Regions from separate parts of the Enterobacter sp. RHBSTW-00994 genome, predicted to be linked through region 1. Evidence: predicted binding sites of a transcription regulator. Region 1 holds the regulator's gene; each other region holds the start of a gene.

Region 1 (6,024 bases):
TTGTAGCTTGGCGCACCAAAACGTGCGGCCAGCTCATTGTAGTGTTCCTGCGGGTTTTTCCCGGTAACGGCGGTAATTTCAGCCGCCAGCAGACACATAATGATGCCATCTTTGTCAGTCGACCACGGTGTACCGTCGAAGCGCAGGAAAGATGCCCCTGCACTCTCTTCGCCGCCAAAGCCGAAGCTACCGTCATGCAGACCGTCAACAAACCATTTGAAGCCCACCGGGACTTCCACCAGCTTACGGCCAAGTGCATCGACCACACGGTCGATCATCGCAGAAGAGACCAGTGTTTTACCGACAGCGACCTCTTTGCCCCACTGTGGACGATGCTGGAACAGATAGTTGATCGCGACCGCCAGATAGTGGTTCGGGTTCATCAGACCTGCCGGGGTGACGATACCGTGACGGTCGTAATCCGGGTCGTTTGCAAACGCCAGATCGAATTTATCACGCAGCGCCAGCAGACCTGCCATAGCACACTCTGAGGAGCAGTCCATGCGGATTGCGCCGTCTTTATCGAGATGCATAAAGCGGAAGGTTTGATCAACGTGATCGTTCACGATGGTCAGATCCAGTTTGTAGAATTCGGCGATACGTTTCCAGTACTCGATCCCGGAACCGCCAAGTGGATCAACGCCCAGTTTCAGACCTGCTTTCTGGATCGCAGCGATATCAACGATATCAGCCAACCCTTCGATAAACGGCTGGACCAGATCCAACGCTTTCACGTGACCTGAGGCCATTGCCGCATCCAGAGAGATGCGCTTTACACCTTTCAGATCGTCCGCCAACAGGGCATTAGCGCGGTCTTCTACCACTTTAGTGACGTTGGTATCTGCCGGGCCGCCGTTAGGTGGGTTGTATTTGATACCACCATCATCTGGCGGGTTGTGGGATGGTGTAATAACGATACCATCAGCCAGCGCACCACCTTTTTTGTTGTGCACAAGGATCGCGTTAGAGACCGCAGGCGTCGGGGTAAAACCGTTATTTTCCTGGACAATAACGTCCACGCCGTTAGCGGCCAGCACTTCCAGTACGGAGATGAAAGCTGGCTCAGATAAAGCGTGCGTATCCTTCCCTACATAGCACGGACCCGTCACGCCATTTTTCGCGCGTTCTTCCGCGATGGCCTGGGCAATGGCCAGAATATGCGGTTCGTTAAAGCTATGGCGACCCGCGCTACCGCGGTGGCCAGACGTACCAAACTTCACTGCGTGTTCTGCGTTACCCACAACCGGTTTCAGTACGTAGTACTGCGCGGTCAGTTGGGCGACGTTAATCAAATCGCTTTGTTGTGCAGGTTGGCCTGCACGGTTGTGATTTGCCATTGCCGGGTCCTTCTTATGCAAGGGTTAGATTGTACCGCAAACCTTTTCGATCAATTCCGCCGGGAACTGCATGGACTGCATGATGTGTTCAACCATGCTGCACTTGCGGCCCGTGTTGGTATTGGTAATCACCCAGTATGGCGTACCAGGGACATGTTTAGGTTTGGTTTGATTGCCGTTTTGTAGCAACGTCTGCTCGTCACCCGCAAAATACACGCGCGTACGACCGTGCAGCGACTCGGTCGCTTCAGCAAACGCTTTGTTATCCAGTGAATAGAGTGTAGACAGCACCAACATAAAGCGGTTAACCGCCTTTTTCTGCTCTGCGTATTCATCAGAAAGCAGCAGTTCGCGCATCGCACGCACTTTATCTTTGACCGGCGTTTGTGCCGGTTTAACTTGCGCAGCTACACTCGGCTGAAGCACAACATCTTTAGTAACAGGAGTGACAGGCTGTGAGGCGGCGGAAAATTTCAGCATGCGCCGTAAAATGTCGGACGCGCTCTCCCCGATATGCCGCGTTTGGCTGGCGATATACTGATAGAGCTCATCATCAACTTCGATTGTTTTCATCTTAATCCAGTGCGATATCTTATCTGAATACAAGTCGTTGGGATTATAAAGTCAAATCCCAACAGCGGATAGCGTCAAGCCAGGTTGGCGGCAAAAGTCAGAATAAACTGGATCCTTGCAGCCGGGCGGCAGAATGGTCAACATAATACCCTAACCTGACATACGTAAAAAAAGAACTTTGCCATGAAATTGAATACCCGAGCGCAATCTGCACAATCGCCGAACAATAATTCCCCCATCGTACTGGTTCACGGCCTGTTTGGCAGCCTTGATAATCTGGGTGTACTGGCGCGCGATCTGGTTACCGATCACGACATTTTGCAGGTCGATATGCGAAACCATGGCCTTTCCGGTCGATCGCCGGACATGAACTACACGGCAATGGCACAGGATCTGCTGGAGACACTTGACGTTAATAACCTCGAAAAAGTCACGCTGATTGGGCATTCAATGGGCGGCAAAGCCGTTATGGCGCTGACCGCGCTCGCACCTGAGCGTATCAATGGGCTGATTGTTATTGATGTTGCCCCGGTAGATTACGACGTTCGTCGCCATGATGAAATTTTTGCGGCAATTAATGCCGTGACAGACGCCGGTGTATCTACCCGCCAACAGGCGGCAGCCATTATGCGCGAGCACCTTGATGAAGAGGGGGTTGTGCAATTTTTGCTGAAATCTTTCGTCGAAGGTCAGTGGCGTTTCAACGTTCCGGTGCTGTGGGATCAGTACCGTCATATTGTCGGCTGGGAACCCGTGCCTGCCTGGTCACACCCTGCTCTCTTTATCCGTGGCGGCAATTCACCGTATGTTACTGAAGCGTACCGCGATGCGATTCTGGCGCAGTTCCCTCAGACACGAGCCCACGTGATTGCCGGAGCTGGGCATTGGGTGCACGCAGAAAAACCAGAAGCTGTACTTCGCGCTATCCGCCGTTATCTCGCTGACATTGAAAATTGATTAAAAAGACAGCGACCGGAAGGCTACAGGCTTCCAGTCGTTGGCGTGCCGTTTTCCGTGATGTATGATTGCGCGCTTATCGCCTGGGCATTAGCAGGGCGGCGTGTTTCCCCCGAAGTCTCAAAATCATGGCCAAAGAACAAACGGACCGCACGACAATAGATCTGTTCGCGAATGAGCGTCGCCCGGGACGACCCAAGACCAATCCGCTTTCACGCGACGAACAGCTGCGTATTAATAAACGCAATCAGCTTAAACGCGATAAAAATCGTGGGCTTAAGCGTGTCGAGCTAAAGCTCAATGCTGATGCCGTCGATGCACTTAACGAACTTGCTGATGCACGCAATATCAGCCGTAGTGAGCTGATTGAAGAGATGTTGATCGCGCAACTCGAAAAATCACACAGCAAGGTGTAAGTCGGATAATTCCCTTTCTCACCCTTTTCATGTAGCACAGAGTGCAGTCCTGCGCGATAGCAGTTCCCGCAGGGTTGTCAGTTCTGCTATTATTGCCCCTATCCGTGGACAAATCGCGCCACCATACCATTAAGTTTCAAGAGGTTATTTTACTCATGGCAATCATCGGCATTTTTTTCGGCAGTGACACCGGCAATACCGAAAATATCGCAAAAAATATTCAAAAACAGCTCGGTAAAGATGTTGCCGATGTGCATGACATTGCCAAGAGCAGCAAAGAAGATCTCGAAGGCTATGACATCCTGTTGCTCGGCATTCCAACCTGGTACTACGGTGAAGCACAGTGTGACTGGGACGATTTCTTCCCAACGCTGGAAGAAGTTGACTTCAACGGTAAACTGGTTGCCCTGTTCGGCTGTGGCGATCAGGAAGATTACGCAGAGTACTTCTGTGACGCACTGGGAACAATTCGCGATATCATTGAACCACGCGGCGCGGCGATTGTAGGCCACTGGCCAACAGCGGGTTACCACTTTGAGGCCTCTAAAGGTCTGGCTGATGACGATCACTTTGTCGGTCTGGCCATTGATGAAGATCGCCAACCGGAGCTGACCGCTGAGCGTGTTGAAAAATGGGTGAAACAGATCCGCGAAGAGCTGAATCTGGACGACATCCTTAACGCTTAATGATTGATGCGGCGCAGCATTTGTGTTGCGTCGCAGTATCAGGTCGTACCAATTAAATTAATTGCTACAAACTTTTAACTTTTGCGCTCATACCTGTACAATAACTGTCTGGTAAAGGGGTCGCTTTCTAACAAGTTTGTTGGCGATACCACGTTTTTATAAGCATACTTTGCTTGAGACTTGCAGTTTTCATTTAGGCATGGCAGTTCTATAATGAGACGCATTATCCCAAGTGCATTTTCTGTCACTTCTTCTTTAGAAGTGAATCGTTTAGCAACAGGACAGATTCCGCATGACTGACAACAATACCGCATTAAAGAAGGCTGGCCTGAAAGTTACGCTTCCTCGTTTGAAAATCCTGGAAGTGTTGCAAGGACCGGATAACCATCACGTCAGTGCGGAAGATCTTTACAAACGTCTGATCGACATGGGCGAAGAGATTGGGCTGGCGACCGTATACCGTGTTCTGAACCAGTTTGATGATGCCGGAATTGTCACCCGTCACAACTTCGAAGGCGGTAAATCCGTGTTCGAACTGACGCAACAGCATCATCACGATCACTTGATTTGCCTCGATTGCGGCAAAGTGATTGAGTTTAGCGATGATTCCATCGAAGCGCGTCAGCGTGAAATCGCAGCACGTCATGGCATCCGCCTGACTAACCACAGCCTGTACCTGTATGGTCACTGTGCAGAAGGCGATTGTCGTGAAGACGATCACGCGCACGACGCGAAATAAGCTCGCTTTCGTACTCTGAGCCAACCTTACGGTTGGCTTTTTTTTGCCTGAAATATCAATAAAAAAGCCCGGAGATGCATTGCTTACTGTATTGACAGTAAACGAGCGTCTCCGGGCGTGGCAAACAGCTTACTATTTGGTGTTATTGCTACGAATTTCCTGCCAGATTTTGTCGCAACGTTTTGCCACTTCCTGATCGTTACCGGTTTTACGCGCCTGAATACAGGCCTGGTAATCCATCACTCTGACATTTTCCTGCGTCGCGAATTGCTCATGTGCTTTCTCTTTCTTCAGCACAGTCAGCCCACTTTGGCAAGCTTCAATTTTTTCCGGCGAGCCTTCAGCCGTATTAATGCAGGCGCTGTAAGCCTCTTTCAGGCGAGAATCTTCTTTCGGGGCCTGAGGTTGCGCACAGGCTGTAAGCCCGGCAGCCATGACGGCAATAAGCACGATTTTTTTCATCATTTCAGTCTCCTTTCCGGCGGGACTCAGCCCGCCGGAGGGTTCATCAGAAAATAGTGAACGGCGCGATAACCATAAATTTCACGTCTCGCTCATCCTGGAAGATGTTGCCGTAACCGCCCGCATAGCTCGGGATATCGGAATGGTTGTCATACTGAGTGAAGTGAAGCTTGAACATCGTGCCTTTTGCGCGGCCATCCTGCAGTGTGTAAATCGCATCCAGGCTGTAAGAGGACTCTTTCAGACGGTAGTTAGGGTCGTAGTAAGCATCCGGGGTGGCCATATCGGCAGGCTTCGCATCCCAGGCGTAAGCATAAGATGCACCCACTGCCCAACCCGGGAGGTTCCAGTTCTTCAGGTCATACATCGCGCCGAAGAAGACGGCTTTTTCGCCATCGGCGTTAAAGTCAGAACGGTTATCCCACCAAATATCCAGACGACCGTTTGAAGAGGCATAGGTTGGTGTCATACGTTGCAGGAAGTAGCCTTGCTGGCCTTCAGCTTTCACCCAGGTCCCTTCCAGACGTAAATCAACCTGACCGACTTTGTAGCCAAACGTCAGCGCCTGCAACCATGCTGTGCCAGCATAAATATCGTTAACCGTTCCATTGCTGGCTTTGTCACGCGTACCATAGAACTGGTAGCTGGTGCTCAGAGGACCACCAATGATGTCGAATTTGTAGCTGGCTTTCGCAAAATACTGATCGATATACCCTTCAGCCTGACCAAATGCGGCTTCAAGAACCAGATCGTTTTTGAAATCGTACTTCGCACCGAGTGAGTGGAGATATTCTACTTTGGTTTTTCTGTCGTTCTGATAGAACTTGTCCATCTCAATATGCCACGGCGCTTTG
Region 2 (6,024 bases), 1.4 Mb from region 1:
CACCATGCTGGGGTTAGCCGAAAGCAACCGCTGGGACACGGTTCGCGACATGGTGGATAACTTCGCTTATGAGGTAGACACCTGGGGGCACATTCCTAACGGAAATCGCAGCTACTATCTGAGCCGCTCACAGCCTCCCTTCTTCGCTCTGATGGTGGAGTTGCTCGCCACCCACGACAGCGATGCACTGAAGAAATACCGCCCGCAGATGGAAAAAGAGTATGCCTGGTGGATGGATGGCGCAGACGCACTTCAGCCGGGCCAGGCTAACAAACGGGTGGTGAAACTGGATGAGGGTACGATCCTGAATCGCTACTGGGATGACAAAGATACCCCGAGGCCAGAATCCTGGCTGGACGATGTCACCACGGCCAAAAATAACCCTAACCGCCCGGCCACGCAGATTTACCGCGACCTGCGTGCCGCCGCCGCTTCCGGCTGGGATTTTAGCTCCCGCTGGATGGACGATCCGCAAAAACTCGGCACGATCCGTACCACCAGCATGGTTCCTGTCGATTTGAATGCCCTGATGTTTAAGATGGAAAAACTGCTGGCAAAAGCAGGCCAGGACGCTGGCGATACGGCCAGTGCAACCCACTATGAGGAACGGGCAACCGCCCGTCAGAAGGCCATCGAGCACTATCTGTGGAATGAAAAAGAGGGGTGGTATGCGGATTACGATCTGAAAAGCAAAAAAGTACGTAATCAGCTCACGGCAGCCGCCCTCTTCCCACTGTACGTCAATGCCGCCGCCAGAGATCGCGCCGATAAGGTGGCGGCAGCAACGGCATCTCGCTTGCTGAAACCCGGCGGTATTTCAACAACCACTCTTAACAGTAGTCAGCAGTGGGATGCCCCGAATGGCTGGGCGCCGCTGCAGTGGATCGCCGCTGAAGGCCTGCAAAATTACGGTCACAAGAAAGCGGCTATGGACGTGACCTGGCGCTTCCTGAAAAACGTGCAGCACACCTACGATCGTGAACAGAAACTGGTGGAGAAGTATGATGTTTCCACGACAGGAACGGGAGGGGGTGGCGGCGAGTATCCTTTACAGGACGGTTTTGGCTGGACCAACGGCGTGACGCTGAAAATGCTGAACGGGATCTGCCCGAAAGAGAAGCCGTGCGAGAGTGTTCCCGTGACAGAGCCTGCGGCGAATGATGACGCGGTCCCACAGAAAGATGCAGCGCAGTAACGCCTCTGCATCTGTTCCCCTTACCGCCGCCCTCTCCCACAGGGTGAGGGCGGATAAAACCGACAGGCCCGGTCCACACTGCACTACCGGACTTTTTTAGAAACGATAACTTGCCCCTAACTGATACGTCCGATCGCGCCCAATCCAGCAGTTTGCCGCGTCATAGCAGGTTAACGTCTCTTTGTTGGCGATATTTTGTGCGCTGACCTTTAGCGTCAACCCCGCCAGCGACGGCAATATTTCACCCATACGGTACGATGCCGCGAGATCGAACTGGGTTGTTCCCCCCAGTTTACCGGCATGGTTATCCGGCGCGATCTCCATAGGGCCGGTGTAGCGGGCTCCTGCTCCCAGATTCAGTCCTTTCAACGGTGTGCTGTCAAAGGTATAGTCTCCCCACAAATTCACTGAATTTTCTGGTACTTGCGTTGGACGTTTACCTTTGTATTTATCATCTTCGGTGTTGATAGCATGCGTGTAAGCGTAGTTTGCAATCAGCGTCAGGTTGTCCGTAGGGCGGCTAATGGCAGACAATTCCGCCCCTTTGGATTCCACCTCTCCGGTCTGACGATAATTCAGGAAACCGGGATCGGTCGTCACGACGTTATTCTGGCGAATGTTAAACACCGATGCAGTAAAGGTTGTGGCGTAGTCTTCCAGCAGGTACTTCACCCCGCCCTCAACCTGTTTGCTGGTCGTTGGCTTGACGTCTTTTGCCGTTAACGTCCCTTGCGGCGACACAGGGGAAAAACCTTCGGAGTAGCTAATGAATGGAGAGATCCCGTTCCCGAAGGCGTAGAGTGCGCCCAGACGTTTGGTCACACGATCCTGCGAAACCCACGCTTTATCACCGTGTTGCAGATAGTCGGTGGTCACGGAACGGTAATCGTCATAGCGCAAGCTACCCAACACATTCAACCCGCCATATTCAACCTGATCCTGCACGTAGTAGCCATTTTGCTGATAGCTCAGTCGGTTTTTTTGCGCGGTGTAAAGCCCCAGCGCACTCTCATGGATCTGCGTATAGTCCGGAGAACGCATATCGATTCCCGGCGTCGCCGCGGCATAGCGATAGTGGAAATGTGAATTCATTTTCTGATAATCAAACCCGGCCAACAGGTGATGCTGCCATTCGCCGAGAGACACCGTTTTCGTGATCTGGTTATCAACGTTAACGCTCTGAAGATCTTCATCCGTGGTATAGGCAAAGCGGTTAAGGTCATAGACATCGCTACCCGGTCCCGTCGGGTAGGCACTACGCTGATGTGTATCAACATCGAAATAGCGGGTCTTCTGACTCACCCCCCAGCCATTGTCAAACGCATGCTCAAAACGGTAGCCGAGCATCCACTGGCGCTGCTTAAAGCCGTTCCACTCATCACCCGCATAGTCGCGACGACCGGCATATTTCGAGCGTAAATAGGACAGAGGCAACGGGTTAGACGGAGATAAACTCGGGGTATTTTGTGCCAGCGCGTCAAGGGTGAGACGCGTCTTGCTGTCGGGCTGCCAGGTGACGGACGGTGCAACCAGATAGTTTTCATAGCGCGTGGTGTGCGGTTGGTCGTCGCTCTCTGTCGCCTTGCCCAGCAGACGATAATTCCAGTCACTGTCGGCAATTTGCCCGGTCGAGTCCAGATAACCCTCTTTCAGATTACGGTTTCCGGTGCTGAACCCCAGCTCGGTTTTCGCCTCTTTTTGCGGCTTTTTACCCTGAATATTAACCAGCCCACCGGGGGAGCCCCCACCGTACAACACCGATGACGGTCCTTTCAGGATGTCGATGCTGTCAATCAACAGGGGGTCGATACGCGCTTTGGTATTCCCGGTGACGTTATAGGGTAACTGAAGCCCGTTATAGAACTCCTGATCAACCGTAAACCCGCGAATTTTGTATTCGCTCATGTAAGAGGTATTCCCGCGCACCTCAGTCGATACCCCTGGGGCATAGCGCAGGATCTCATTCACCGAGTTCGCATGACGCTGTTCAATTTCTTGTGCCGACAGGGTATTGATCACCTGGGGCGTTTTACTTTCGGCAACTGCCGATTTGGTTGCGCTATTGGTCCAGACGGGAAGCTCACTTCCCTGCTCTGAGCCCGTCACCACGACGGTTGATTCTTCGGCAAAAGCCTGTGCCTGAAATGCCAGCGTCACGGCTCCTGCCAACGCACATAATGCAAAACGCGAGGTGTTCATATTGTCGTCTTATTATTGGGTAATTCAGAAACGACAATTATTCTCATTCCTATTTGCAAATCAAGATAGGCACAAAAAAACGGCCCTCACAGGAGAGCCGCTTCCGGGTAATTTATGTTCGTCTGAGTAACCTGAACACCCCTAGCACGACAACCGCACCCACCACAGCGACCAGGAAGCTGTGCAGGTTAAAACCACTGATGCTGCCACCAACGCCAAACATTGTCGCTAGCCAGCCACCAACAACCGCACCCACGACGCCAAGGATACAGGTCAAAATAAAGCCACCGCCATCACGCCCAGGCATGATGAGTTTGGCGATAGCACCAGCGATAAGACCGAAGATAATCCAGGCGATGATACCCATAGCGATGCCCTCTTGCAGGTTTAATTCGTGCGCAGAAAACCTTCTGTGCAGTTACACTCAGTATAGGTCATCGCCGGAAAACCAGTTTCATCTCACCGACTTAAATTGCCTGACGCGGTGAAAAAAACTCACCGGTTTGTATTAAGTTTCATTTGAGTCTGCCGATAACGCTATGACAGTCTGTCACACATCGAGGAGCCATTCGGCGTGAGTAATTACAGTGAGCAGTTCCTGAAACAAAATCCGCTGGCTGTATTAGGGGTATTACGCGACCTGCAAAAAGGCGAAGTGCCATTGCGCATCAGTTGGTCAACGAACCAGTTCATCAGCAAGATCCTTGAGGTCACGCCGGAGCGCCTGGTGGTTGATCTGGGTAGCCAGGAGTATGAGAACCGCGCCGTATTGCGTGCGGCGAATATTTCTGTGCTGGCCGAAACCCAGGGGGCGAAAGTCGAATTCGTTCTGCCGCGGCTCGAACAGGATGACTATCAGGGTCTGCCGGCATTTGTTGCGCCATTACCCACTAACCTTTGGTTTGTGCAGCGCCGTGAGTATTTTCGCATCAGCGCCCCGCTTCATCCTTCGTATTTTTGTAAAGCCAAAATGCCGGATAAAAAAGAGATCCGCTTCCGCTTGTTCGATCTGTCGCTCGGTGGCATGGGCGCATTGATGGACACAGCAAAACCCGACGGGCTGGTTGAAGGCATGCGGTTCACGCAAATAGAGCTGGATATGGGCGGATGGGGGCGTTTTTACTTCGATGCACAGTTGATTGCGATCAGCGAGCGTAAAGTGGTGGACAGTAAAAATGAAACCATTACCACCCCGCGCCTGAGCTTCCGTTTTCTGAATGTTGGCCCAGGAGCAGAGCGCGAATTACAACGTATTATTTTTTCACTGGAACGAGAAGCACGGGAAAGGGCAAATAAAGTTCTGTAAGTGACGTCGGGCAGCATGTGCGCCGCCCGACAACGGCCTTACATCGCATCCATCGCTTTCTGGACTTTCCAGATATAACGTGGAGCCTGCGGGGCCGGATGGTTTTTCACCACATGATTAAAGAATTCATCTTTATCCATGCCGTTGATCTCCTGGATAGCGGCTTGACGGTCTGATGAGAAGGTTCTCAGCAACGCCCCTGCACCGTTGACGTAAGAGACCACCAGCGCATACTGCATCACTTCAGGATCCTGAATCCCCTTCAGCACGCCATGTTCCAGAATGCTCAAATAGGCAGTTCCCATTGAGATGTTACGCTCCGGGTTTTTCAGCTCACTGGTTGATGGCTGTCCGCTCCAGCCCATATACCGATAAACCTCTTTCCCCGCCGTCGAGGCTTTGAGTTGCATCAGCCCCACCGCATTCGATTTACTGACCAGCGTTGGATTTCCGCCTGATTCGACCGCAATAATCGCCGTGACCAGACGCGGACTCACGCCCCATGCCTTGCCCGCTTTCTCGCTGATTGGCATCCACTGCATTGCCCGTTTAACAGGTACTTCCGGGTTCCACGGTGGATTTTGATAGTCATGTTTTGTACTACAGCCTGCAAGCAACACAATCAAAAAAGCAAACCATCTCAATTTCACGTCATCTATCCTTATAGCCGGTCATTACCTTACGCAGCCCCCTTGATGGAGAGCGTGCATAGGCGGCATGATATAAGCATTTAGTTTCTCATTCAGCAAGGAATTGCCATGTCTCAGTTTCATCTTATCGCGCCATCCGGGTACTGCATTAACCAGGACGCCGCACAGCGCGGTGTTCAGCGCTTACTGGAATCGGGCCATCGCGTCACAAATCAGACAATTATCCCTCGCCGCCAGCAGCGGTTCGCCGGAACCGAAACGCAACGTCTGGCCGATATAAACGATCTGGTCTCCCTGAACGGAGAAAACACCATCGTAATGGCGGTTCGCGGCGGTTATGGCGCAAGTCGTTTGCTGGAGAGTATCGACTGGGCGGGGCTGGCAAAACGCCAGCAGCAGGACCCACTGCTGATCTGCGGGCACAGCGATTTCACCGTGATCCAACTGGGTCTTCTGGCCTTACACAATATCATTACCTTCAGCGGCCCCATGCTGGCAGGGAACGTTGGCGCGCCCGAACTGGATGCATTCACGCAGGAACACTTTTGGCGCGCGCTCCAGAATCCAGTCTTCGATGTGACGTGGCAAGGCGAAGGCCCCCAATGGGCGTGTGAAGGTCAGTTGTGGGGAGGAAATCTGGCTATGTTGGTGTCACTGGTTGGCACGCCGTGGCT
Region 3 (6,024 bases), 2.0 Mb from region 1:
GAGAACGATGCAGCCTTCGCCCGCCAGACGCATGGCTGGAACCCTGCACTCTATCCGCAGGCCAAAATGGTCTGTCAGATAGAACTGACCAGCCATTTGCTGACGGCAGCGGCCTTCGGCACAATGAAAAACAGCGAAAATGAGCTTGCAGAGCAACTTATAGAGCAAACCTGCGGTAACACCCTGACGTTAATGGATAAAGGTTATTACTCACTGGAGTTATTGAATGCCTGGAACCCGGCGGGAGAACACCGGCACTGGATGACCCTGCTCAGAAAAGGGGCACAGTATGAAGAGATCAGAAAACTGGGTAAAGGCGACCATCTGGTAACGCTGAAAACCAGTCCACAGGCACGAAAAAAGTAGCCGGGTCTGGGGAACGAAATGACAGCCCGCCTGCTGACCGTGACGCGCAAAGGGAAAGTCTGTCATCTGCTGACATCAATGACGGATGCCATGCGTTGCCCTGGTGGAGAAATGGCAGACCTGTACAGTCATCGCTGGGAGATTGAACGGGGATACGGGGAGATAAAACAGACGATGCAGCTGAGCAGACTGACGCTGAGAAGTAAAAAGCCGGAGCTTGTGGAGCAGGGGCTGTGGGGCGTCTTGCTGGTTTATAATCTGGTGAGATATCAGATGATTAAGATGGCGATGCACCTGAAAGGATGCTGGCCGAATCAGTTGAGCTTCTCAGAATCATGCGGAATGCTGATGACCCTGCAGGGCGCTTCACCGAGGAGAATCCCGGAGCTGAGGCGTGATCTTGAAAGTATGGGGCAATTGGCAACGTTACCGCCCCGGAGGGAAAGAGCCTTCCCGAGAGGGGTAAAGGAGAGGCTCTGGAGGTATACCACAGCCCCGAAAAAGGGCCAGTCAGTTGTTTAACTGACTGGCATTAGGAGCCTGGCTCCCGGTTTTTTATTGTCTGGATTAGAGTACCAGTGCTGCGATGGATGCAGACAGTACGCTCACCAGCGTAGAACCGTATACCAGTTTCAGACCGAAGCGAGAAACCACGTTACCTTGTTCTTCGTTCAGGCCCTTAATCGCACCGGCGATGATCCCGATGGAAGAGAAGTTAGCGAAGGAGACCAGGAACACGGAGAGAATGCCTTCTGCGCGCGGGGAGAGCGTGCTGGCGATTTTCTGCAGATCCATCATGGCTACGAATTCGTTGGAAACCAGTTTAGTCGCCATAATACTGCCGACCTGCAGTGCTTCGTGAGCCGGGACACCCATTACCCATGCAATTGGGTAGAAGATGTAGCCAAGAATTCCCTGGAAGGAGATGCCCAGTACGGCGGCGAACAGGGCGTTCAGTGCAGAGATTAGTGCGATAAAACCAATCAGCATTGCGGCAACGATAATCGCAACTTTGAAACCTGCCAGAATGTATTCGCCGAGCATTTCGAAGAAGCTCTGGCCTTCATGCAGGTTAGACATCTGGATGTTTTCTTCGCTGGCATCAACACGGTATGGGTTGATCAGCGACAGCACGATAAAGGTGCTGAACATGTTCAGAACCAGCGCTGCAACAACGTACTTTGGCTCCAGCATTGTCATATACGCGCCCACGATAGACATGGAAACGGTGGACATTGCGGTTGCCGCCATGGTGTACATGCGGTTACGGGACATCTTGCCCAGGATATCTTTATACGCGATGAAGTTCTCAGACTGACCGAGGATCAGGGAACTTACGGCGTTGAAAGATTCCAGTTTACCCATGCCGTTCACTTTGGATAGCAGGAAACCGATCGCACGGATAACAACAGGCAGAACACGGATGTGCTGCAGGATACCGATGAGTGCGGAGATGAAGACGATAGGGCAAAGCACTTTCAGGAAGAAGAATGCCAGGCCTTGATCATTCATGCTGCCGAAGACGAAGTTGGTTCCTTCGTTAGCGAATCCGAGCAGTTTTTCGAACATTTCGGAGAAGCCTTTCACGAAGCCCAGGCCTACGTTGGAGTTCAGGAAGAACCACGCAAGTAAAACTTCAATAACCAGCAGTTGAACAACATAGCGAATACGAATTTTTTTGCGGTCATGGCTGACCAGCAATGCAAGTGCAGTAACGACAACAAGTGCCAGGACAAAATGAAGGACGCGGTCCATATTTGCTCCAAATATGAGGCAGGTTTAATTTCCGTGCACATTCTATGTAACAAGCACAAAGAAAACGAGATCAAGGGCACACTATAGTTACATCCTGTGACGAGTCTCAAAAATAGTGATCAACTATACATTTCTGTTATGTTGAGTAAATGAGTGAAAAGTTACGTTTGTGTGTTACGCTTTAAATTGACTGTGCGATTGCATCGCCTGTGACAACCCTTCACATCTTTCAGCCCTTCTATCGTTTTTAGCTATCAGAGATATCACGTTAAACATTATAAATGAACTTGATAATCATTCTCATTTTGATAGCATGAAACATAGCAAAGGCTATATTTCTGAGGCAGAGATGACAAACAGTCGCGTTGAGAGTAGCAGTGGCAGAGCGGCACGCAAGTTGCGCTTTGCATTAATGGGACCGGCATTCATTGCCGCCATTGGCTACATCGATCCGGGTAATTTTGCGACCAACATTCAGGCCGGGGCCAGTTACGGCTATAAACTGCTGTGGGTGGTTGTCTGGGCAAACCTGATGGCCATGCTGATTCAGATGCTCTCCGCGAAGCTAGGTATCGCAACAGGTAAAAACCTGGCGGAACAAATTCGCGATCATTATCCTCGTCCTGCTGTCTGGCTTTACTGGGTTCAGGCCGAAATTATTGCCATGGCGACTGACCTTGCTGAATTTATCGGCGCAGCAATTGGTTTCAAGCTGATTCTTGGCGTTTCTCTGTTGCAGGGCGCTGTGCTGACCGGGATAGCGACCTTCCTTATTCTTATGTTGCAGCGCCGCGGGCAAAAACCGCTTGAGAAAGTGATCGGTGGCCTGCTGCTGTTTGTTGCGGCCGCATATATTGTCGAGCTGATTTTCTCGCAACCTGACCTGGCGCAGTTAAGTAAAGGGATGATAATTCCTGATTTACCGACCTCAGAGGCGGTGTTTCTCGCAGCTGGTGTGCTTGGGGCCACGATCATGCCACATGTGATTTATCTGCACTCTTCGTTAACGCAGCACTTGCATGGTGGCACACGGCAGCAGCGCTATTCTGCGACGAAATGGGATGTGGCGATTGCCATGACCATCGCCGGTTTTGTCAATCTGGCGATGATGGCAACAGCTGCTGCGGCATTTCATTTCAACGGGCATACAGGTATTGCCGATCTCGATCAGGCATATCTGACGCTCGAACCATTACTCAGCCATGCCGCAGCAACTATTTTTGGTCTGAGCCTGGTTGCGGCAGGCCTTTCATCAACGGTGGTGGGGACCCTGGCTGGTCAGGTCGTTATGCAGGGGTTTGTTCGCTTTCATATTCCCCTGTGGGTTCGTCGTGCGGTCACCATGCTGCCATCGTTTATTGTGATTTTGATGGGGCTGGATCCGACGCGTATCTTGGTAATGAGCCAGGTATTACTGAGTTTTGGTATTGCCCTTGCGCTGGTTCCTCTGCTTATCTTTACCAGCAATAAATCGCTGATGGGCGATCTGGTTAATACCACTCTTGTGAAACGGGCAGGGTGGGCTATCGTGGTAGTGGTGGTGGCGTTGAATCTGTGGTTGCTGGTGGGGACTGCATTAGGGTTATAAAAAAGGAGCCGCAAGGCCTGACGGCTCCCCATAAATAAAGACAGGCATAGAAGGTTGTGATCTACTTAGTGTTCCACCAAAAAGTAAGGTCACTCCTCTATGCCTGCTTCACAAGTTTGCCATAAATTTTTCAGCCAGTCCCTGAACTCCATTCATCAGTACCGTAAAAACGCCCTGCTCGATATGACCGTGGCCCTGACACGTGGTGCTTCGCTTTCTCTTACCAGCATCGGCAGATACCTGCCAGGCCCCGCACGTGTTAAGCACAAGATTAAGCGTGTTGATCGGCACCTCAACAGCGACCTGATGTTCAGTGATATTCCCTCCGTCTACCAGCAGCCTGTATCCCGCCTCACGCACAGCCTTTCAGTTTGTGTCATTGCCGTGGACTGGAGTGGCTATCCTTCATCAGAACTCAGTGTTTTGCGGGCAAGCTTATTGTGTGATGGCAGGGCTATCCCACTGATGAGTAAGGTCATTTCCTCCCGCTACCAGAACAACTCTGCCATCCAGAACGCGTTTCTTGACCAGATGGCAACGGCTGTCGGTAAAGATAAACAGGTCATCATTGTGACGGATGCCGGGTTTCGCAGTAGCTGGTTTCATCACATCCGCTCTCTGGGCTGGGATTTTGTTGGACGAGTCAGGGACAGCCTCTGTTTTCAGGTCATCGGGGATGAAGAGTGGCTGATGGCGCGGGATGTTGCGTCATCAACAACGGCGCGTTATCCGGGATTCGGGCGACTGGCACGCAACGCCAGTCGTGCCTGCCCGGGACATTTCTACACCGTGCATAAGCGGGCGACGGGCAGGAAAAGCAGTCAGCATTACCCCAAAACAGACAGGATGTACCGTAAAAACGCGCGTGAACCGTGGCTGCTTTTTACCAGCCTGATGGAATATAAGCCACGCGAGATAGTTAAACTTTATAGTCGCCGTATGCAGATAGAACAGAACTTCAGAGATGAAAAAAGCGAGCGCTATGGGCTGGGACTGCGGGCAAGTAAAAGTCGGGGAGAAAAAAGACTATCCGTGCTTTGCCTGGTTGCAGTTCTCTACAGCATCATCCTATGGCTGACGGGATATTACCTTGAAAGTAAGGGAATAAATCGATGGTTCCAGGCGAATAGTGAGAAATCACGCAGGGTGCTGTCGTATCTGACATTGAGTGAAAATGTCATCCGGCAGTCACCGGGGCTCCTGTCGGGGATGAACCCCGACAGGGTATATGCAGATATGGCAAGGGCCTATCGAAACATCATCATGGTGTATTGATGATGTTTCTGGGGATCCCTCAGGCCGTAAGGCTCCTTTTTTAATCATCAGTGGTGGCCGTGACCATGACCACGCCCGCGACCCCAATCACCACGACGGTCATCGCGATCGCTCCAGCCTTCACGATAACCTCGCTCATAGGCTCTGCGATCGTCCCAGCCGCGATGACGGCCATTATCATGCCTCCACCAGCGGTTTTTACGCCATTCATAATTACGATGCCAGTAATCACGGTCGCGCCAACCGCCACCGTCCCAGTAGTTACCGTAATTATCACGATCGCCAATTTGTAATTTTACGGATGGCAACAGGGTGATCTCGCCTGCATTAGCAACCAGCGGCGCTGCAGCCAGTAATACTGCAGCCAGAATCAGTGACCTGAACATACTCTTCTCCTTCACGATCGGGGCCTTTATGCGGCCTGTTAACGCAATATTACGGGGCGGTAAAGCCCCGTTTCATCGCCTCAACTCCGAATTCACAAAAGGGAGCACGTTTTGCTAAAAGAGCTCTTATTCTGTACAGGTCAAAATCGTTTCAATGGCAGCGAGTTCTTCTTCAGAAAGGTGACGATTTTCGAGCATGCCAACCGCATCATCAATTTGCGCAGTCTTACTAGCCCCAATCAGCACAGAGGTCACGGTATCGTGGCGTAAAATCCATGCCAGCGCCATTTGCGATAATTTTTGACCACGATGTTCGGCCAGTTCATTGAGTCGGCGAACTTTTGCCAGTTTTTCTTCCGTAATTTGGTCAGGATTAAGAAATTTGCTGCCGCTGGCCGCACGTGAATCCGCCGGAATGCCGTTCAGATAACGGTTGGTCAGTTGGCCTCCCGCCAGTGGAGAGAAGGGGATACACCCCACGCCCTTATCCTGCAGGACGCCGAGTAATCCTTTTTCGGGGGCACGTTCAAACATGGAATATTTGGGCTGATGGATAAGGCAGGGCGTTCCAAGATCGTCAAGTATCTCTATCGCCTGGCGTGTCAGTTCCGCAGGGTAATTAGAGAGTCCGACATAGAGCGCTTTCCCCTGGCG
Region 4 (6,024 bases), 2.1 Mb from region 1:
ACGTAACGCCAACCTTTTGGTGTGGAAGATTCTGTTAGAATCGGCAATTATTTTTAATTAGATCAGCGCTAATACTGCTTCACAACAAGGAATGCAAATGAAGAAATTGCTCCCCATCCTTATCGGCCTGAGCCTGACGGGCTTCAGCGTAATGAGCCATGCAGAGAATCTGCTACAGGTCTATCAGCAGGCACGTCTGGGTAACCCTGACCTGCGTAAATCGGCGGCCGATCGTGATGCTGCGTTCGAAAAAATTAATGAAGCACGTAGCCCGCTGCTGCCGCAACTGGGATTAGGTGCTGATTATACCTACAGCAATGGTTTCCGCGACTCTAATGGCGTGAACTCCAACGCAACCAGCGCTTCTCTGCAATTAACCCAGACCCTGTTTGATATGTCCAAATGGCGTGCACTGACGTTGCAAGAAAAGAGCGCAGGCATCCAGGATGTAACTTATCAGACCGATCAGCAAACACTGATCCTGAATACCGCGACAGCCTACTTCAATGTGCTGAGTGCGATAGATTCACTCTCTTACACTGAAGCGCAGAAACAGGCTATCTATCGCCAGTTAGACCAGACGACTCAACGTTTCAACGTGGGTCTGGTGGCCATCACTGACGTTCAGAACGCCCGTTCGCAGTACGACAGCGTACTGGCAAACGAAGTGACCGCGCGTAATAACCTCGATAACGCACTGGAATCACTGCGTCAGGTCACCGGGAACTACTATCCGGAACTGGCCTCTCTGAACGTGAGCAGCTTCAAAACCGACAAACCGCAGGCGGTGAATGCCCTGCTGAAAGAAGCTGAAAACCGCAACCTGACGTTGCTGCAAGCACGTCTGAGCCAGGATCTTGCTCGTGAGCAAATTCGCCAGGCACAGGACGGTCACCTGCCAACGCTGAGCCTGAGTGCCTCAACTGGCGTGTCAGATACCAGCTACAGCGGCTCAAAAACGCATGGCGCCAATAGCACCCAATATGACGATAGCAATCTGGGTCAAAACAAAGTCGGCCTGAGCTTCTCCCTGCCGCTGTATCAGGGTGGGATGGTCAATTCACAGGTGAAACAAGCGCAGTACAACTTTGTCGGCGCAAGCGAACAGCTGGAAAGCGCGCATCGCAGCGTAGTACAGACTGTCCGTTCTTCTTTCAACAACGTGAATGCCTCTATCAGCAGCATCAACGCCTATAAACAGGCCGTTGTCTCTGCGCAAAGCTCTTTGGATGCGATGGAAGCAGGTTACTCTGTGGGCACACGTACTATTGTTGATGTGCTGGATGCAACCACCACGTTGTACAACGCGAAACAACAACTTTCCAGCGCGCGCTACACTTACCTGATTAACCAGCTGAATATCAAATCAGCTCTGGGTACGCTTAACGAGAAAGATCTGGAAGCGCTGAACAGCACGCTGGGTAAACCGGTTTCCACTACGCCAGATAGCGTTGCGCCGGAAAACCCACAGCAGGATGCGAATGCTGATGGCTACAATGCGAGCAGCACCGCTCCAGCGGCTCAGCCTGCTGCCGCACGTACAACCAGTACAGCGACCAGCAGCAAAGGCAACAATCCGTTCCGTCATTAAGTATCGCGCTTAAGTTCTTTGTTTATAGGGTCTGCAATCCTGCAGGCCCTATATGTTCGCTCTCTGGTGCAAAATCACATGCGAACGTAAGCCAACGTAAAGATCCCCCGGTTTCTCCCCCTCTTCGCTTCATTTTCGACCACTCATCCTCTATCCTGAGGCTTATTTACTTCGTTCTACCACTGGGTCCTGGAAGACAAAAATGAAACGGACAAAATCCATTAATCACGCATCGTTTCGCAAAAGCTGGAACGCGCGTCACCTTACCCCTGTCGCACTGGCAATAACGGCTGTCTTTATGCTGGCAGGTTGTGAAAAAAGCGATGAAACGGTATCGATGTATCAGAATGCCGATGACTGCTCTGCCGCCACTGGCAAAGCGGCTGAATGTACCACCGCTTACAACACCGCACTGAAAGAAGCCGAGCGTACTGCACCGAAATACGCAACACGCGAAGACTGTATCGCCGAATTCGGTGAAGGCCAATGTCAGCAGACGCCAGCGCAGGCAGGCACTGCACCTGAAAATCAGGCTCAGGCACAATCCAGCGGCAGTTTCTGGATGCCACTGATGGCAGGTTACATGATGGGTCGTATGATGGGCGGCGGTGCAGGCTTCCAGCAACAGCCTCTGTTTAGCTCTAAAAACCCGGCCAGCCCGGCTTATGGTCAATACACTGATGCCAGCGGCAAAGGCTATGGCGCAGCACAGCCTGGCCGCACCACGACCGTACCCAAAACGGCAATGGCTCCAAAACCTGCCACCACCAGCACCATTACCCGTGGCGGGTTTGGCGAATCTGTCGCGAAACAGACCACGATGCAGCGTAGCGCGACCGGCTCCTCCACGCGCTCAATGGGCGGCTGATCATGGAACGAGTCAGTATTGTTGAGCGCCCGGACTGGCGTGAAAAAGCCACTGAATACGGTTTTAACTTTCACACTATGTATGGCGAACCGTACTGGTGTGAAGATGCTTACTACAAGCTGACGCTTGCGCAGGTTGATAAGCTGGAAGAGGTTACCGCAGAGCTACACCAGATGTGCCTGAAAGTGGTCGAGAAGGTCATCGGCAGCGATGACCTAATGGCCAAATTCCGTATTCCAAAGCACACCTGGAGCTTTGTACGTCAGTCATGGCAAACCCATCAGCCCTCACTCTATTCACGCCTTGATTTGGCATGGGATGGCATTGGTGAACCTAAGCTGCTGGAAAATAATGCTGATACGCCGACCTCGCTGTACGAAGCGGCTTTCTTCCAGTGGCTCTGGCTGGAAGATCAGGCCAATGCCGGTAACCTGCCAGCAGGCGCTGACCAGTTTAACAGCCTGCAGGAAAAACTGATTGAGCGTTTTGCTGAGCTGCGCGAACAACACGGTTTTAATCTACTGCACCTTGCCTGCTGCCGCGACACGGTTGAAGATCGCGGTACGGTTCAGTATTTGCAGGACTGTGCCGCCGAAGCGGAAGTTGCGACTGAATTCCTGTATATCGAAGATATTGGTCTGGGCGAAAGAGGCCAGTTCACCGATCTCCAGGACCAGGTGATCAGCAACCTGTTCAAGCTCTACCCCTGGGAATATATGCTCCGCGAAATGTTCTCGACCAAGCTTGAAGATGCTGGCGTTCGCTGGCTGGAACCGGCCTGGAAGAGCATTATTTCCAACAAAGCCTTGCTGCCGCTGTTGTGGGAGATGTTCCCTGACCACCCAAATCTGCTGCCGGCGTACTTTGCCGAAGACGATTACCCGGCAATGGAGAAGTATGTTGTTAAACCGATCTTCTCCCGCGAAGGGGCGAATGTGTCGATTATCGAAAACGGTAAAACGCTGGAGGCGGTTGAAGGGCCATACGGTGAAGAAGGGATGATCGTCCAGGCGTTTTATCAACTGCCGAAATTTGGTGACAGCTATACGCTGATCGGTAGCTGGCTCATTAACGATCAGCCAGCCGGGATCGGTATTCGTGAAGACCGGGCGCTGATCACGCAAGATCTGTCACGTTTTTATCCGCATATTTTTGTGGAGTAATTTGCTGGGCCCGGCGGCACGTCGCCTGCCGGGCCTGTTCGTTTTAGCCGACCTGCACCGACAACATACTCAAACTCCCCATCTCAATCCCATCGACTGGAATAGTTATCGGCTCCTGACCATCCCATGCCCCTAATACATACAGCAGCGGCAGGAAGTGATCCGGTGTCGGGTTAGACAGCGATCCCCCTTCGTGATCCATATAATTCACCAGCGGATGCTGTTCAACCGGGCCCTGCCAGGTCAGATTCGCTTTAACGTAGTCGTTGAATGAGGTCGCCCACGGATAAGGCGTATTTTCCCCATGCCAGCGTGCAGTGCGCAGGTTGTGCACCACGTTCCCGCTCGCAACCAGCATGATGCCTTCATCGCGCAGTGTCGCCAGCTTACGGCCGATTTCCATATGCCACGCGGCCGGTTTTGTGCTGTCGATACTGAGCTGCACCATCGGGATATCCGCATCCGGATACATTTTAATGAGTACGCCCCAGGAACCATGGTCAAAGCCCCAGGCTTCTTTATCCAGTGCGACAGGAACAGGCGACAGTAAATCAACCAGTTGCTGTGCGAGGGCTGGTGAACCAGGAGCCGGATAATGCGTGTCATACAACGCCTGTGGGAATCCGCCGAAATCATGAATAGTTTTCGGCGCTTCCATTGCCGTCACGCCAGTACCACGGGTGAACCAGTGTGCTGAAATCACCACAATCGCTTTCGGACGCGGCAACGTCTCTCCCAGATGACGCCAGGCGCGGGTATAGACGTTATCTTCCAGAACGTTCATAGGGCTACCGTGGCCTAAAAACAGTGCTGGCATACGAGAAGAAGTCATGGTGATATCCTTACATAAGATGTCGTTTTGATGGTTATACATTACGCGCAATCAGGCAAAGATGAACCTGGATAAGCGTGATGATCATCTTCAGGAAATTTGAACGTAAGGAATGTGTAAAGCAGAGATGCCCCTCTCGCTTTGCCTCGAATGAATCATTAATATTAATGAGAATCATTATCATAAGGAGCGGTAAATGTCAGTCCCCTTGATCCTGACCCTACTCGCGGGTGCAGCCACTTTTATTGGCGCTATTCTCGGCGTCATTGGCCAGAAGCCTTCCAACCGGGTGCTGGCATTCTCACTCGGTTTTGCCGCCGGGATTATGCTGTTAATCTCCCTGATGGAAATGCTGCCAGCCGCGTTGGGGGCTGAGGGTATGTCTCCTGTCTTAGGCTATGGCATGTTTGTATTTGGGTTGCTGGGCTACTTTGCGCTTGACCGTATGCTCCCGCATGCGCATCCCCAGGATTTAATGCAAAAAAACGTGACACCACTGCCACGCAACATTAAACGCACGGCTATCCTTCTCACGCTGGGTATCAGCCTGCATAACTTCCCGGAAGGCATTGCCACCTATGTCACGGCCAGCACCAACCTTGAGATGGGCTTTGGCATCGCGCTGGCTGTTGCATTGCACAATATTCCTGAAGGACTCGCCGTAGCCGGGCCGGTTTATGCCGCAACGGGTTCAAAACGGACAGCAATTTTCTGGGCTGGTATCTCAGGCATGGCTGAAATTTTTGGGGGTATACTGGCGTGGTTGATACTCGGAAGCCTGGTATCACCAGTGGTGATGGCAGCGATCATGGCCGCAGTCGCGGGCATTATGGTGGCATTGTCAGTTGATGAGCTGATGCCGCTGGCGAAGGAGATCGATCCCAACAACAACCCCAGCTACGGCGTGTTATGCGGTATGTCGGTAATGGGATTAAGTTTAGTGCTCTTGCAAACAGCAGGTATTGGATAAAAAACGCCGGGCAATCCCGGCGTTTTTCAACAATCAGCTGGCTTTACGTTCGTGCGCCTGGCGGTATTCCACCAGATCTTCAATCGTAACAACGGGCATGTTATGCAGACGCGCAAAGGTGATGCACTCTGGCGCACGAGCCATCGTGCCATCATCGTTAGTCAGTTCACACAACACACCCGCCGGTTTGAAGCCTGCCAGCGTCACCAGATCGATAGTCGCTTCAGTGTGGCCGCCACGCGTCAACACACCACCCGCTTGCGCACGCAGGGGGAACACGTGGCCAGGACGGTGCAGGTCTGAAGGTTTTGCGCCATCAGCGATAGCGGCACGAACAGTGGTCAAACGGTCAGCCGCAGACACACCTGTCGTCACGCCATGCGCGGCTTCAATGGTCACGGTAAAGCCCGTACCAAAGGCACTGGTGTTGTTTTCAACCATCATCGGCAGGTCAAGCTGCTTACGACGATCTTCGGTAATACACAGGCATACGATGCCGCTACCGTGACGAATGGTCAGCGCCATCTGTTCAACGGTCATGTTTTCGGCGGCAAAGATCATGTCGCCTTCGTTTTCACGGTTTTCATCGTCAAGCACCAT

Evidence for each region. Region 1 encodes Fur, which represses iron uptake genes when iron is present. Its sites were predicted from a motif close to ATAATAATGAGAACNACTATCAA; they were not measured.
Region 2: the regulator Fur is predicted to act here: its motif matches at 3,425-3,447, upstream of HV346_RS13015 (TonB-dependent siderophore receptor).
Region 3: the regulator Fur is predicted to act here: its motif matches at 2,409-2,431, upstream of HV346_RS16190 (Nramp family divalent metal transporter).
Region 4: the regulator Fur is predicted to act here: its motif matches at 4,616-4,638, upstream of zupT (zinc transporter ZupT).

Annotation. Positions count from the first base shown of each region.
Region 1 is NZ_CP056199.1:1,327,111-1,333,134, reverse strand. Features, by position in the region: gene pgm (phosphoglucomutase (alpha-D-glucose-1,6-bisphosphate-dependent)) at 1-1,337, opposite strand, end outside; gene seqA (replication initiation negative regulator SeqA) at 1,362-1,910, opposite strand; gene ybfF (esterase) at 2,094-2,867, shown strand; gene ybfE (LexA regulated protein) at 2,996-3,283, shown strand; gene fldA (flavodoxin FldA) at 3,439-3,969, shown strand; gene fur (ferric iron uptake transcriptional regulator) at 4,262-4,708, shown strand; gene chiQ (ChiQ/YbfN family lipoprotein) at 4,841-5,170, opposite strand; gene chiP (chitoporin) at 5,217-6,024, opposite strand, start outside.
Region 2 is NZ_CP056199.1:2,709,962-2,715,985, forward strand. Features, by position in the region: gene HV346_RS13010 (alpha,alpha-trehalase) at 1-1,195, shown strand, start outside; gene HV346_RS13015 (TonB-dependent siderophore receptor) at 1,292-3,394, opposite strand; gene HV346_RS13020 (GlsB/YeaQ/YmgE family stress response membrane protein) at 3,507-3,761, opposite strand; gene HV346_RS13025 (flagellar brake protein) at 3,969-4,700, shown strand; gene emtA (membrane-bound lytic murein transglycosylase EmtA) at 4,739-5,350, opposite strand; gene ldcA (muramoyltetrapeptide carboxypeptidase) at 5,459-6,024, shown strand, end outside.
Region 3 is NZ_CP056199.1:3,375,514-3,381,537, reverse strand. Features, by position in the region: partial or broken gene HV346_RS16200 (IS4 family transposase) at 1-888, shown strand, start outside; gene nupC (nucleoside permease NupC) at 934-2,121, opposite strand; gene HV346_RS16190 (Nramp family divalent metal transporter) at 2,471-3,709, shown strand; gene HV346_RS16185 (IS4 family transposase) at 3,809-4,984, shown strand; gene ypeC (DUF2502 domain-containing protein YpeC) at 5,032-5,370, opposite strand; gene mgrA (L-glyceraldehyde 3-phosphate reductase) at 5,497-6,024, opposite strand, start outside.
Region 4 is NZ_CP056199.1:4,110,016-4,116,039, forward strand. Features, by position in the region: gene tolC (outer membrane channel protein TolC) at 98-1,591, shown strand; gene HV346_RS19565 (DUF1190 family protein) at 1,794-2,459, shown strand; gene HV346_RS19570 (glutathionylspermidine synthase family protein) at 2,462-3,622, shown strand; gene ygiD (4,5-DOPA dioxygenase extradiol) at 3,666-4,454, opposite strand; gene zupT (zinc transporter ZupT) at 4,651-5,424, shown strand; gene ribB (3,4-dihydroxy-2-butanone-4-phosphate synthase) at 5,458-6,024, opposite strand, start outside.